Regions from separate parts of the Streptomyces sp. NPDC005195 genome, predicted to be linked through region 1. Evidence: riboswitches for the same ligand, from Rfam matches in the RefSeq annotation. Region 1 holds a riboswitch; each other region holds the start of a gene.

Region 1 (4,928 bases):
GCGTGGCATCTCCGGCGCCAGGGAGGCGTTCAGGCGCACGTCGGGAGAGGTGTTGATGATCCCGAAGGTGTTGGGGCCGATGATCCGCATGCCGTAGGTACGGGCCTGGCGGACGAGTTCGCGCTGGCGCTCGCGCCCGCCGGGACCGCTCTCCGCGTACCCGGAGGAGACGACGACGAGGCCCTGCACCCCGTGCTCGCCGCACTCCGCGACGACCTCGGGGACGTACGGCGCGGGCACGGCGACGACCGCGAGGTCGACGTGCTCGCCGATGTCGCGGACGGAGCGGTGCGCGGGGACCCCGTCGAGCTCCTTCTCCTCGAGGGACTTGTTCACCGCGTACAGCCGACCCGTGAAGCCCGCCTCGCGGAGGTTGGCGAGGACGCTGCGGCCCACCCCGCCGGCCGTACGCCCCGCGCCGATGACCGCGACCGAGCCGGGCGCGAGCAGCCGCTGCACGGAACGGGCCTCGGCGCGCTGTTCCCGCGCGCGCTGCACGGCGACGGAGCGGTCGGTGGGTTCGAGGTCGAACTCCAGGCGTACGACGCCGTCCTCGAAGTGCCGCTTCTGCTGGTACCCGGCGTCCGTGAACACCTTGATCATCTTGGTGTTGGCGGGCAGCACCTCGGCGGCGAACCGGCGGATGTCCCGCTCCCTGGCCACCGCGCCGATGTGTTCGAGGAGGGCCGAGGCGACGCCGCGGCCCTGGTGGGCGTCCTGCACGAGGAAGGCCACCTCGGCCTCGTCGGCGGGCGCGGAGGCGGGCAGGCCGCCGGCACCAATGCGGTCATAGCGTACGGTGGCGATGAACTCGCCGCCGATCGTGGCCGCGAGCCCCACCCTGTCCACGAAGTCGTGGTGGGTGAAGCGGCGGACGTCCTTGGCGGACAGGCGCGGGTACGGCGCGAAGAAGCGGTAGTACTTCGACTCGTCCGAGACCTGCTCGTAGAAGCTGACCAGGCGCTCGGCGTCGTCGACGGTGATGGGCCTGACACGGGCCGTGCCTCCGTCACGCAGCACCACGTCGGCCTCCCAGTGGGAGGGGTACTCGTGCCGGTCCGACGAGGTCTGCATGGGGCCCAGAGTACGGCTCGCGTCCGTCAGCGGCGCGAGGCAGGCTAGGGGCAGCGGATTCGGATCCAGGCCGGGGTCCGAAGCCGGATCCGGGGCAGGTACGACACCCGCTCCGGACGCGCTTCACTCTATGGAACACTGGTCTAGACAACCCTGAACCCCTGAAGGGCAGCATCACATGGCTGAGCGCCGCGTCAACGTCGGCTGGGCCGAGGGCCTCCACGCCCGTCCCGCCTCCATCTTCGTCCGGGCGGCCACGGCCTCCGGCATCCCCGTGACGATCGCCAAGGCGGACGGCAACCCCGTCAACGCGGCCTCCATGCTGGCGGTCCTCGGCCTGGGCGCCCAGGGCGGCGAGGAGATCGTCCTCGCCTCGGCGGCCGAGGGCGCGGACGCCGCCCTCGACCGGCTGGCCAAGCTGGTCGCGGAAGGCCTCGAGGAGCTTCCCGAGACCGTCTGAGGTGCCCCCCTCGCGGGGCTCCCCCATTGACGGCGGCGAAGGTTTTCACATCGAAGGACATCGCCCCGTAGACAAATCGTGGACAAAGCGAAGGGGCTCGCCCGAAAACATCGGGCGAGCCCTTCGCTTTTTCGAATTACGGGCAGCGGAAATAATCTCCCGCGAATTACCCCTCTTTGTATACGGCCCCCGTGTTAATGACGCAGGCCCGTCATGTTTACGGGATGTTGCGAAGTCCTCACGCGGTCCGGGCGGTCTCCCCCACCGGGAAACCTCAGCCGGTGCGCGGCCGTCGCGCGCTCGGTGTGCAGCGCCGTGATGGCCCGGGCCCGCTCGCCGTCACCGCGCGCCACCGCGTCCACGATGCCGCCGTGCTCCGCCCAGGACTCCGCCGGATCGGCGGGCGCCCGCACCGCGTACATCCAGGCGATCTTGTGCCGCAGCTGGGCCAGCGTGGAGGTCAGCGCGGGACTCCGGGAAGCCTGTGCGAGCGTCTCGTGGAACCAGCCGCCCAGGGAGCGCAGATCCTCGCTGTTCCCCCTCCTGGAGCGCTCCTGACCCAGTCTGACCAGGCCTCGCAGCACCTTGAGGTGGGCCTCGGTGCGCCGCTGGGCGGCCCTGGACGCCCCCAGCGGTTCCAGGAGCATACGCATCTCCAGCAGATCCGCGGCCTCCTGCTCGGTGGGCTCCGCCACGCACGCGCCCGCGTGCCGCCGGGTGACGACGAAACCCTCGGCCTCCAGGGTGCGCAGGGCCTCGCGCACCGGGACGCGCGAGACGCCGTAGCGGCGCGCCAGCAGTTCCTCGGTGAGCCGGCCGCCGCGCTCGTAGACACCCGCGACGATGTCGTCGCGGATCGCCGTGCATACCGAGTGCGCGGGAATGCGCATGACCGGACCTCCGCCTTAATCCCCGCGAAACGCGGTCGATCGACGCTCGTTCGGCGACTCTATTGCAGCGAGCCGGAATTTCCGATGGCGGGCCGGAATCCATGGATATTTTTTGGACAGACAGCCGTTCGAAACGACGAAGCCCCGGCTCGGGTGAGCCGGGGCCTCGGAAGTGCGGACGCCGGGCGTCAGACGTTCACACCGTGCGAGCGGAGGTAGGCGACCGGGTCGATGTCGGAGCCGTACTCCGCCGTGGTGCGGGCCTCGAAGTGGAGGTGCGGCCCGGTGGTGTTCCCGGTGGCCCCGGAGAGGCCCAGCCGGCCGCCCGGGGTGACGGTCTGGCCGACGGAGACACCGATGGACGACAGGTGGCCGTACATCGTGTACGTACCGTCGTGCATCCGCAGGACGACCTGGTTGCCGTAGGCCCCGCCCCAGCCGGCCGTGACGACCGTGCCCGCGCCGACCGAGTGGACCGGGGTCCCGGACGCGGCGTGAAAGTCGACGCCGGTGTGGCTGCCGGAGGACCAGAGGCTGCCGCCGGTCTTGTAGCCGGTGGAGACGTACGAGCCGGGGATCGGCAGGACGAAGGTGTTGAGACGCTTGCGCTCGGCGGCGCGGGCGGCGCGTTCCTTGGCCTCGCGCTCCTTCTTCGCCTCCTCGACGGCCCGCTTGCGCGCCGCCTGTTCGGCCTTCAGACGGGCGGCCGCCTCGTCGGCGGCACGCTGCTGCGCGGCGGCCTGCGCGTCGATCTGGGCGGCGACCGTGTCGCCGATGGTGACGGCCTGGGTCAGCCCGGTCTGCTCGACGGAGCTGTCCGCGGCGAGGGCGGGGGCTGCCAGGGTTCCGATGACACCGGTGGTGGTGAGCGCCGCGACGCCGACGGCGTTCGAGGTGGTGCGCTTCACGCGGCTCGGACGTCGGTGTTTCCCGGTGCCACAGGTGAACGCCATGAAGGGGCTTGGTCCTTTCCTTCCCTCTCGCCTACCGGGTTAGCTGACGGGTTCGGAGCAGGAAGGTCTCCTACGGACGCCCTCGCGGGGAGGGAGTCCGATTCACCCCAGGGACTGCGTACGGGTCCCCGGCTCCCCTGGCTCGCGCCGTACGGGGACTCGGCGATGGCTGTCCGGTGCCGCGGACGCGGCGCACTGCCTGACGAACAGCCGGACCGACGCTAAGGGGGCCCTCTTTCAATCAACAAACAGATCGCGGTTTTTGTAGTGCATGCCACAGGGCAGAAAGGCAACCTCCCCATCAATACGGACAAATTGAGGATGTTGTCCGGGCAAAAGGGGACCCGGGCGACTCTTCGGTCACCCGGGCCCCTCCGTGCTCGCGATTTCCGCCGCGTCGTCCGCCGCGTTCTCCGCCCCGCTTCTACTCCGCGGCCACGACGGTCACTTCACCGATGCCGAGCGCCTTGACGGGCTCCTCGATCTGCGTGGCGTCGCCCACCAGGACGGTGACCAGACGGTCCACCGGGAAGGCGCTCACCGCCGCCGCGGTGGCCTCCACGGTGCCGGTCGCGGCGAGCTGCTGGTACAGCGTCGCCTGGTAGTCGTCCGGCAGGTACTGCTCGACCTGGTCGGCGAGCGTGCCCGCGACGGCCGCCGCGGTCTCGAACTTGAGGGGTGCCACCCCCACCAGGTTCTGCACGGCGACGTCCCGTTCGGCGTCCGTCAGACCGTCCGCGGCGAGGGTGCGCAGCACCTTCCAGAGGTCGTCCAGGGCCGGCCCGGTGTTCGGGGTGTCCACCGAGCCGCTGATGGCGAGCATCGCGATACCCGTGCCGTCCGGAGCGGAACGCATCACCTGGCCGAAGGCCCGCACCCCGTAGGTGTAGCCCTTCTCCTCGCGCAGCACGCGGTCCAGGCGCGAGGTGAGGGTGCCGCCGAGGCAGTACGTGCCGAGCACCTGGGCGGGCCAGACACGGTCGTGCCGGTCCGAGCCGACGCGGCCGATCAGCAACTGCGTCTGGACCGCGCCGGGGCGGTCCACGATGATCACGCGGCCGGTGTCGTCGGCGGTGACCGGCGGCACGGGACGCGGTTCGGCGGAGGAACCCGTCCAGGCGCCGAGCGTCTCGGCGAGCAGCCCGTCGAGGTCCACGTCGGTGAGGTCACCGACGATCACGGCGGTGGACGTGGCCGGGCGAACGTACCGGTCGTAGAAGGCGCGGACGCCCGCCGCGTCGATCTTCCGGACGGTCTCCTCGGTGCCCTGCCGGGGACGGGACATCCGCGAGGTCGCCGGGAACAGCTCCCTGGAGAGCTCCTTGGCGGCGCGGCGGGCCGGGTTGGCGCTCTCGTGCGGGATCTCGTCGAGCCGGTTGCGTACCAGCCGCTCGATCTCGCTCTCGGTGAACGCCGGTGCCCTCAGGGCGTCGGCGAGCAGGCCGAGCGCCTTGGGCAGGCGTGAGACGGGCACTTCGAGGGAGAGGCGTACGCCGGGGTGGTCGGCGTGCGCGTCGAGGGTGGCGCCGCAGCGCTCCAGCTCGGCGGCGA
Region 2 (4,928 bases), on a different contig from region 1:
TGCCTGCGGCGGCCTCGTACGGGCCCGTGATGCGGTTCGTGTGCGGGACGGAGTTCGCTTCGCCGCGATTGGCCAGGCACTTGGCGGCGGCTCACAGCTGAGACGGCGTACGGCGGTGGGGCGTTCGGCGGGCGGGGCGGTGGCGGGGGGCCACGGCTCCGACGTCACCGGGAAGCGGCCGGCCGTGCGCGGTCCGTAACATGCCCGTCCGCGGCGGGTGTTGAGGCCGGTTTCGCGGCGCTCTCGGGCGCCCGGCACGGCGGATCGGAGGGTGTATGACGTCGTCGGGCGCGCGTGGCCCGTGCGGTGAACGGCGTTGCTGACGGGATACCGGACGTCGTCCGGTTCACGCCGGGCCGATGAGTCGTCGGATCCGTATTCTTCGGATCATGGCCGCTCCGACTGCATATTCACTCATCGCCACTGACCTGGACGGAACGCTGCTGCGCGGCGACGACACGCTCTCCGACCGGACCCGGGCCGCGTTGGCGAGGGCGGTGGAGGCGGGCGCCCGCCATCTGGTCGTGACGGGGCGCCCGGCGCCGAGGGTGCGCCCGCTCCTCGGCGAACTCGGCGGTGCGGGACTGGCGGTGTGCGGACAGGGGGCGCAGCTCTACGACGCGGGCGAGGACCGTCTGCTGTGGTCGGTGACCCTGGACAGGGAACTCGCGGAGACGGCGCTCGGCAAGATCGAGGCGGAGGTAGGGCTGCTCTACGCCGCGGTGGACCAGGACGGCGTGGACGGACTGACACTCATCGAGCCCGGTTACGTGATGCCGCACCCGACGCTTCCCGCGGTACGGGTCGGTCGCCGCGACGACCTCTGGACGGAGCCGATCAGCAAGGTCCTGCTGCGCCACCCGCTGCTGTCCGACGACGAGTTGGCCGCGGCGGCCAGGGGAGTGGTGGGTTCCCTGGCCACGGTCACCATGTCGGGGCCCGGCACGGTCGAACTCCAGCCATGCGGGGTGACCAAGGCGACGGGCCTTGCTCTCGCCGCCGCCCATCTCGGGCTGGCCTCCGAAGCCACCATCGCCTTCGGTGACATGCCCAACGACATCCCCATGTTCGACTGGGCCGCCCACGGGGTCGCCATGGCCAACGCCCACCCGGAGCTCAGGGCGGTGGCCGACGAGGTGACGCTGTCGAACGAGGACGACGGGATCGCGGTGGTGCTGGAGCGGCTGTTCCCGCTCTCCGCACCGTAGCCCCGGTTGCCCGAAGCCCCGAAGCCCCGAAGCCCCGAAGCCTCGGATTCCCGGGGTGCCGGAAGTCCGGCCCGGCACCCCGGTCTCGTGGCGTCCGGTCAGTAGGCGCCGTTGACGTTGTCGATCGAGCCGTACTTCGCTGCGGCGTAGTTGCAGGCGGCGGTGATGTTCGCGACCGGGTCGTAGGAGTCCATGGACGTGCCGGGCACGTGGTAGGCCTTGAACGTCGGGTCGATGACCTGGAGCAGGCCCTTGGAGGGGATACCGGCGGCGGCGTTGGAGTCCCAGTTGTTGATGGCCTTGGGGTTTCCGGAGGACTCCCGCATGACGTTGCGGTGGATGCCGTTGTACGTGCCCGGGATTCCGTTCTTGGCCATGATGTCCAGCGACTGCTTGATCCAGCCGTCGAGGTCGTTCGTGTACGTCTTCACGGCGGCGGTGGTCTCGGTGGCCGCCTTGGTCTTGGCCGTCGCGGTCTTGACCGCCGTGGTCGTGGACTTGGTCGTCTTGGCGACCGCCGCCGTGACCTTTGCCGACTTTGTGGTGTTCTGGACGGTTTTCGTGCCGACCGTCAGGGTGAGGCCCGTGCGGAGCGCCGACGGGTTGGAGCCGATGACCGCGCTGTTGGCCTCGTACAGCTTCTTCCAGCCGCCGCTCGAGGGGTACTTCTGCGCGATCTTGACCAGGGTGTCGCCCGTGACCACCTTGTAGGTGACGAGCTGGACGTCGGAGGCGCCCGTGGCGGCCTGTGCGCAGGTGGCGCCCAGGAGTGGGAGGGCGAGTACCGCGGCGCCCGTGCCCGCCGCGAGAATGCCGCGAACGAGGGTGCTGCGGGTCTTCGGGTGGCAGTGTCTACCTGCTGCGGCCATGACGAGTTCCTCTCCGGCGCCTGCGAGGTGAGCTGTCGGGTTCGGGCGGGAGCTGCCCGGCCGCACGGTGAGTGCGACTTCACCCCTAGCCGTTCCGGACTTCGGATCGGCGGCTTACCTGGGTCCCCCGCTCCTGCCGTGCGTGTGTGGTCGGGTGTGGTTCCGGTCGGCGGCAGGATTGGGCGGTCCGTCCGGAGTGACGTGAAGGTATGCGAGAGCACATGTCCGAAACAAGCCTTGATGTCGCGGTGTAGATCGTTTTCACCAGGACATAAGGGCGGATGAATTGCCCGATTAATCCGGAATACTTCGCTCAACTTGGCTTATGCAAACGGGTAGTCGCTGGATGGGTTCGCGAGGTAGATGACCTTCGCGCGTGACCCAACTCACTCGATCCGACAGGAATAAAGCGGCAATGGCGGCAAGTCGGGCATATAAGGCGCGGATAAAAGGCCGCTGAGCCCTCGGTCGGAGCCGTGCGCACCGTTCGTGCGGGCAGGCCCGTGCCGGGGTCGCCGTGGGGCAGCCGGTTCTCGACGGTCCTGAAGTGGTCTCCGTAGGGCCGGTGTTCGGGATGCGCGCGGCGCTTCAGGTCGGGACGGGGGCCGAACTCCAGCCCGCGCGCACCCTGTTGATTACGGTCCGGGATCCGCCCGCATGACGCCGAAGCGCGTGACCCACTCCTGGCCGCCCGTGAGGACGGGCGCGTGTCCCTCGCCGGGGTCCGTCAGGGATGCACCGGTCCACGCTCTGCTCCGCGGGGCCGCCGGGGCTTCGGCCCGCGATGCGCGGGATCCGCCGCTCCCCCGTACGAGGGGAGGCCGCCTCGGTGAAGGCCTTGCGGACCAGCTCGGGGGAGAGCGAAGTCCCTTGTCCCGTAGCCGACTTCGGGGCGGGACCCGGGTCGCGCCTCCCGGGCCGGTCGCGGGCGGCGCGGGCGGATCGACCAGGGGAGGCGGGCGCGGGCGCTCGAGGCTCGGCTTCCTGGGCGGAGCACGCCTCGAGCCTCCTCCGCGTGTTCGAGGCCGTCCGGGTGGGCGCGGGTGCCGCGGTGGCGGCGGACGACTTCGCGGCATCGCTCGCCCTTGGCCACGTCGTCCACTGACCGGCGTTCGGGCGGGGTTCGCCGAAAGCGGCGGCGGAGGCCATCCCGAGCGGTACGGAGGGTCCGGTTCCGCGAAGGCGTTCGTGGAACCGGACTCCCCTGCTCGTAAGGGGAGTTCGAGAGAACTGACCGACGGGTCCGGGGTGAAGCCGGCCTCCGGGCCGGGCTCGGGCCGGATTCAGGGCCAGGAAGAGGGAGGGGAGGGAGCGAGCCAGAGGCGGATGCGAGGGCCGGGCGGGACGGCCCGGCCGATGGCGGCCGGGCCGAAACCTACGTCCTCCGTAGTGACCGGTTTCGAGGGGAGCGACTGATCGCGGCGGTTGCGCACTGACAGGTTCACGGCACTACGAGTGACCGGGGTCGAGGTGCCGTCAGGGGCCGCGTCGCACACCGGGGCCGATCACCCGGACCCACCCTCGCGGCGGTCCGGAGACAGGTCCGCGCGGGTGTGTTGAGGGGCGGAGGCGACCCGTGTCCACGCCGGTGTGCTGAGGGGAGCGCACAAGCACCGGCGCACCCCGGAGCGCGTACGCGACGGGAGTGACCAAAGAGGGAGGATCCCGCGGTGTCGCCCACCCGGCGGCCGGGCGGGGAGGCGTAGACCGTCGCCGGTGGGTGCGCGTCCGTGACATAGGGGCGAGGAAGGGGCTCCGGCGTCACCGGGCCGCTGTCCGGGTCGGTCGGGGTGTGCGCGTCCGTGTCGGTCGGGGTGCGCGTGCTGTGTGGCTCGGGCCAGTGGTCCCCCAGTGCGGCGCCTCCGGGAGGAAGCCGATCGCCGGGCCCGGCGGGAGGCTCTGGACCAGGCGCGGTACCGGGTCGGGGTGCGGGTCCCGCCGGCCGCCCGCCCACCGCCGGGACGGCCGCACGGATCGCGGGGCCACCCTGGCGGACGCCGCCGTCGCCCCCGTGCGCGTCCTGGGCCGGGCGCGGCGGCGGCCACGTATGGATGAACGGGGCCACCGTCGCCAGGCGCTTCACCCGGATGTCGCGCCACATCACCCGGCCGACGTGCGCGAGTCCGGCGGGCGGGTGATGTGGGCGAGTCCCGTGGCCCGCGTACAGCCGGGTGCCGTCCGCCGGAGGGATCCGGACGTCCTCGTGAGTCGTCTCGTAGGGGAAGGCCGTACGGGCGTGCATGCTCTTGTCGGTGTTCCCGGTGTTCCCGGTGTTCCCGGTGTTCCCGGTGCTCGCGGGTGATTCGGTTTATCCACTGCCATACCGGCCTATCAGGAACATAACGTTCGTGACGGGCCGCCACCCGGACGTGGGACTGCGTGGGACTGCCTGCCTCCCGGGGGACATCGGACGCCGGGGGAGAGGGAAGTCGGGAGGAAGTCGACAGTGGGGACGGTGGGCGCTCGTGGTGATCGAAACGTGACCGGATACGCTGACTTGAGTGATGGCAGCGACACATCGACAAACCGTGTCATCGACCGAATGATCGACCGAGTTCGCCATGTGATCGTCAGCAGACAGGAGAACCTCTCGTGACCGTCGTCGGGCCGTTCGGGCTGAGCGTGCGGGACCAGGCTCTCGAAGCCGATGTCCAGGCCGGATTGGCGGCTGTCGAGGAGGGCTTGCTCGAAGTCACCAAGAGCGAGGTCCCCTTCATCACGGAAGCCGCGCAGCATCTCCTGCGGGCCGGCGGGAAGCGGTTCCGTCCGCTGCTCGTGATGCTCGCGGCGCAGTTCGGTGACCCCTACGCGCCGGGTGTCGTGCCCTCGGCCGTGGTCGTCGAGCTGACCC
Region 3 (4,928 bases), on a different contig from region 1:
GCCGCTTCCGCCGAAAGCGACGTCCCCCGCCGCCACGCCCACGGATCCCGCGTCCGGCCCGGACCCTCGGCGTCGTACCCGTGGAGCATCTCCCTCCTCCTCTCCGCCGGGATTTTCGCTGTCGGCCGATCCCCTCGACATGATCCGTACGTCCTGTACATTTTTTACAAGTAGCGACACACAGGGGAGTCACCCGGAGGAGGCGCCAGCCATGTACGAACCGTCCGCCCGCCACGTCCTGCCCGAGTTCACCGCTCGCACGACCAGGGGACGCCGGTCCCTCGACCCGTACTCCCAACTGCTCGACGAGCGCATCGTGTTCCTCGGGACACCGGTCGACGACACCGCGGCGAACGACGTGACGGCCCTGTTCATGCACCTCGAACACCTGGCGCCGGAGCGGGACATCTCGCTCTACGTCAACTGCCCTGGTGGCTCGTTCACCGCGATGACGGCGATCTACGACACGATGCGGTTCGTCGCCTGTGACGTGGAGACCGTGTGCCTGGGGCAGGCCGCGTCGGTCGCCGCCGTCCTGCTGGCCGGCGGCACTCCGGGCAAGCGGTTCGCCCTGCCGGGTGCACGGGTGCTGATCCGTCAGCCCTCTCTGCCCGTCCCCGTTCCGGGCCACGCGAGCGATCCAGCCCTCCAGGCAACGGAGTTGACGCGCACTCGGAAGCTGCTGGAGGACATGCTCGTACGGCACACGGGGCAAAATCCCGAACAAGTCGCCGCAGACATCGAGCGGGACACGATTCTGGACGCGCAGGCCGCGCTGGCGTACGGGCTGGTGGACGGGATCATCCCGAGCCGCAAGAACTCGCGCACCACGCCCGGTGCGAGGAACGCCACACCCGACGCGAGGTGATCCGCCGATGGTGCCCGAACTGCCTCCGCTGCCCGCACTGACCCACGCCGAGGCCGAGCTGATCGACCGCTACCTCGACGTGGTCGACCTGGTCGGCCGCATCAACCCGGGCCGGCCGGGAGACACCTATCGCGGGCTCCGCGCCGCCCAGGCACTCGTGGGCAAGGCGACCGCACTGCGTGACGCCCTGGCCCTGATGCACCAGCGGGGCGAGAGCGAGGTGCACGCGCCGACCCTGGCGCAGGCCCTGCGCGTCCTCGACGGCGAGCGGCGGACCGCCCGCGTCACCCTGCCGCCCGACTCCGGCAGTTGAGGCATCCAGGACCGGGGCGCCGCTCACACCGATCCGCGGAACGTCCGGACCGGGTTTCAAACGGACCAGTCGACGTACCCCCCAACGGCGTAGACGCGCGTCCTTTCGGGTGGCCCCAAAAGTTGCGCAACACGCGTAGCCAAAAGGCGCAATGAAGTGCTCCGGTGCTGGTAAGAGCCTTGCCGACGTCCCCAACGCCCCTCGAACAGAGGAGTGTCCACCCGAACGGGTGAGTGGTGAGTAACCCCACAAATCATCGGTTCCGCTCGGATTTTCCGACATCCATGCGTGAAGATCCCTTCCGACGACAAGCCCCCGCCACACCGGCGGGGCGGTCCGGGCGGACGCCGAGTCCTGCCGCCGCCCGGATGACCGGTCGACAGATGTGCATCGGCAGGAGTGGAGGACCCAGCAAGACGGGCCGCCGGAGAGATCCGGGCGGTCCTTGGGGTGAAGCCGCGTAAGCGGCCGGGCTACTTCGCCAGCCCGAATCCGACAGGTCATCCTTCACAGGCGGTTGACGAAGGGTTGCGCATGACTGCGCTCAATCGTGTCCCGTCGCTGCTGACCCGGGCCGGTACGGCCTCGGCTCTGACCATCGCCGCCGTGGGCGGCAGCCTGGTGGTCCCGGGCGTCGCAGCCGACGCCGAGGCGGCCACACCGGCGACGAGGGCACTCCAGGTCGCGGCATCCAAGAAGGGCGCCCCGTACAGGTACGGGGCCACCGGGCCGCGCCGCTTCGACTGCTCCGGGCTCACGCTGTACTCGTACAAGAAGGCGGGCAAGAAGCTGCCTCGTACGGCCGCCGGGCAGTACAACAAGAGCCACCACATCTCAGCCTCGCATCGCAAGGCCGGTGACCTCGTGTTCTTCCATTCGGGCCGGAACGTGTACCACGTCGGCATCTACGCCGGGAAGGGAAAGATCTGGCACTCCCCGAAGAGCGGGGAGGTCGTGAAGCTCCAGAAGATCTGGACGAAGAGCGTCTGGTACGGCCGTGTGAGCTGACCCGGCCGAGGGGCGGCGGCGCCGGGCCGCCGCCCCTCGCGGCACGAAGCGGGGAGACTCTCAGGCCGTCAGGGGCTCCAGGAGGAGCACCAGACCGAGCACCGTGAGCGCGCTCCCGGTGACCGCTTCCACGGCGCGGGCGGCACGCGGCCTGCGCAGCCACCGTCCCAGCCGGTCGACCAGCAGGGCGACCGCCGGGAACCACACGAGGGCGACGGCCACCACGATCAGGGCCAGCACCAGGGTGCGGGGCATCGCGGGGCTGCCCGCGGGCACGAACTGCGGCAGCAGGCTCAGGAAGGTGATCGGCGCCTTCGGGTTGAGCGCGTTCGTGACGAAGCCCTGCCGCAGCGGACGGCTCCCGTCCCCGGGCCCGCCGGCCACGGCCTCGCGGGGCAGCGTCCCGCCGGACGCCGCCGGGCGCTCCCGGTCCGGATCCCGGTCCCGCTGCCGTCGCGGACCGCCCAGCGTCCGTACGCCCAGGTACAGCACGTAGGCGCCGCCGAGGAGCTGCAGCGTGCGGAACAGCGCGGGCACGGCCGTGAGGACGGCGGCGACACCGGCGACGGCCAGCACGGTGTGCAGGAGGAGCCCGCCCGCGACCCCGAGCGCGCACGCCACCCCGGCCCGGCGGGAGACGAGGGCGTTGCGCACGACGACGGTGAAGTCCGCGCCGGGCATGGCGACCATTCCCGCGGCCACAGCGGTGAAGGCGATGAGCTGTGCGTCCATGGCCACCAGGGTGCCCGGGCCGGGCCTTCACCAGGTATGTCGAATATCCTGGGTCTGCCTTAACCAATCGTTAAGACCTGGGCTCCTCCGCGGGGTGCCCCGGACCTGGGGAGGCGTTCGATGTACGACCCGACACGGCTGGCGGCCCTGGTGGCGGTGGCCGAGGCGGGATCCATCACCCGGGCCGCCGAACGCCTCGGCTACAGCCCGCCCGCCCTCTCCCAGCAGCTCGCCAAGCTGGAACGGGAGGCGGGCGCGTCCCTGCTGGTGCGGTCCCACCGCGGGGCGCGGCTCACGGACGCGGGCGAGCTGCTCGTGGCCCGGGCCCGCCGGGTGCTCGACGAGATGGAGCGGGCCCGGCACGAACTGGCCCGTCTGACCGGTCTGTCGGGCGGCACCCTGCGGCTCGGCACCTTCCAGACGGCGGGCATCCATCTGCTGCCGCCGGTGCTCAGCGCCTTCCGCCGGGCCCACCCCGACGTGGAACTCACGGTCGCGAACTACGAGCCCCCGGACGGTGTCTCGGCGGTCGCGGCGGGCGAGGTCGATCTCGCGCTGACGCACACCTACGAGCCCGCGGACCCGGTACCCCTCCCCACGTCGGTGCACGCGGAGCCGGTGCTGGTCGAGGAGCTGGTGCTCGTCACGGCTCCGGGACACGTCCTCGCGGACGGTGCGGCCCGGCTGCCGCTGTCCGGACTCGCCGGACAGCCGCTGATCAGCATGGCTCCGGACCATCCGCCCCGGCAGGGTGTGGAGGCCGCGCTGGCCCGGGTCGGGGCCACCCCGGCCGTGCGGGTCGAGAGCCCCGGGTACGCCCTGGTGTGCGCGCTGGTCAGTGCGGGGCTCGGGGTCGCGGTGGTGCCGGAGATGGTGGCCAGGACGGCGGCGACCCCGGTGGGGCTGCGGCTGCTGGAGCCGGGAGATCTGCGCCGTACGATCTCCGTCGTCCACCGGACCGACCGGCAGGCACCCGCGGCCGAGGCCTTCCGGGCCCTGCTGCGCGGCGTGTTCGGGCGTGCCACGCGGTAGGCGTGCCACGCGGCGGGGACGCGCGGCACGGACTCGCGCGCGGGCGGGGCAACTGATCGTTTCCTCAGGGCTCTTGTGGGCCGCCGGCCACCACCGGCCGGGCCGGCACCGTCCACGGCAGCTCGATGGAGACCGTCTTGCCGCCCTCCCGGGTGGGGCGCACGAGAACCCTGCCGCCGCATTCGGCGGTCAGCCAACGAATGATCACCATCCCACGGCCGTTGTCCTGTTGGACGGCGGCGGGCAGGCGTTTCGGGAAGCGTGGATGGCTGTCGGTGACGCCGATGCGCAGTTGTTCGTCCCGGTCGAGCCGGACGTCCACCGTGAAGGTGGGCGACTGACCGAAGGTGTGCTGGACGGCGTTGGTGGCTAGTTCGGACACGATCAGGCGTACGGTGTCCGCGGCTTCGGCGTCGCGCGGCAGGCCCCATTCGGCCAGCACGTCGACGACGAAACTCCGGGCCGCGCAGACCGAGGCGGGATCGCTCGGCAGAGTGACGGATGCTTCCTGGTGATCTGCCATGACGACGTCGTCCCTTTCCCACGGGACCGGAGTCCGACACGGAGCGGATGGTTCGAGTACGGTCCCGGACTGGTGCTTCGCGCCAGACTGCCATCACTGGGCCGGTCACGGGCGCGATCCACCGAGATATGCATATATCTGTCGCTCGAAGCGGTGAACTCTGCGACGGCAGACCGTATTTGGGCGGCTCGGAAGGAGTAAGGAGTACGGCCATGCAGCACGGTCCCGCGGTACGCCGCCGCAAACTCGGTGCCGAACTGCGCGCGCTGCGCGCCGGTGTGGGCCTCACCAGTGGTGAGGCGGCCCGTCTCGTCGGCTGGCATCAGTCGAAGGTGAGCCGGATCGAGACGGGGATCAGCGGGGTGAAAGCGGCCGACGTGGAGCGCCTCCTGGACGCTTACGGCGTGCGGGAACCCGGCTTACGGGAGCTCCTGCTCGGACTGTCCGGATCC

What was found. Region 1 has a riboswitch for cyclic di-AMP ahead of ABZV34_RS17440 (M23 family metallopeptidase). Riboswitches for the same ligand answer to the same signal wherever they lie in the genome.
Positions count from the first base shown of each region.
Region 2: it holds a riboswitch for cyclic di-AMP, as region 1 does, so the genes downstream of both, ABZV34_RS22060 (transglycosylase SLT domain-containing protein) here and ABZV34_RS17440 (M23 family metallopeptidase) in region 1, are expected to answer to the same signal.
Region 3: it holds a riboswitch for cyclic di-AMP, as region 1 does, so the genes downstream of both, ABZV34_RS09870 (C40 family peptidase) here and ABZV34_RS17440 (M23 family metallopeptidase) in region 1, are expected to answer to the same signal.

Region 1 covers NZ_JBEXHZ010000014.1:27,306-32,233, forward strand. Annotated here, with positions in the region: gene ABZV34_RS17425 (GNAT family N-acetyltransferase) at 1-1,074, opposite strand, end outside; gene ABZV34_RS17430 (HPr family phosphocarrier protein) at 1,253-1,534, shown strand; gene ABZV34_RS17435 (GntR family transcriptional regulator) at 1,729-2,424, opposite strand; gene ABZV34_RS17440 (M23 family metallopeptidase) at 2,613-3,377, opposite strand; cyclic di-AMP (ydaO/yuaA leader) riboswitch at 3,391-3,552, opposite strand; gene ABZV34_RS17445 (pitrilysin family protein) at 3,802-4,928, opposite strand, start outside.
Region 2 covers NZ_JBEXHZ010000021.1:84,091-89,018, reverse strand. Annotated here, with positions in the region: gene ABZV34_RS22070 (FAD-dependent oxidoreductase) at 1-101, shown strand, start outside; gene ABZV34_RS22065 (HAD family hydrolase) at 390-1,208, shown strand; gene ABZV34_RS22060 (transglycosylase SLT domain-containing protein) at 1,307-2,077, opposite strand; cyclic di-AMP (ydaO/yuaA leader) riboswitch at 2,082-2,240, opposite strand; gene ABZV34_RS22055 (CocE/NonD family hydrolase C-terminal non-catalytic domain-containing protein) at 3,361-3,573, opposite strand; gene ABZV34_RS22050 (polyprenyl synthetase family protein) at 4,670-4,928, shown strand, end outside.
Region 3 covers NZ_JBEXHZ010000006.1:118,115-123,042, reverse strand. Annotated here, with positions in the region: gene ABZV34_RS09880 (ATP-dependent Clp protease proteolytic subunit) at 212-868, shown strand; gene ABZV34_RS09875 (hypothetical protein) at 876-1,181, shown strand; cyclic di-AMP (ydaO/yuaA leader) riboswitch at 1,527-1,712, shown strand; gene ABZV34_RS09870 (C40 family peptidase) at 1,716-2,189, shown strand; gene ABZV34_RS09865 (LysE family translocator) at 2,250-2,921, opposite strand; gene ABZV34_RS09860 (LysR family transcriptional regulator) at 3,042-3,953, shown strand; gene ABZV34_RS09855 (ATP-binding protein) at 4,018-4,476, opposite strand; gene ABZV34_RS09850 (helix-turn-helix transcriptional regulator) at 4,689-4,928, shown strand, end outside.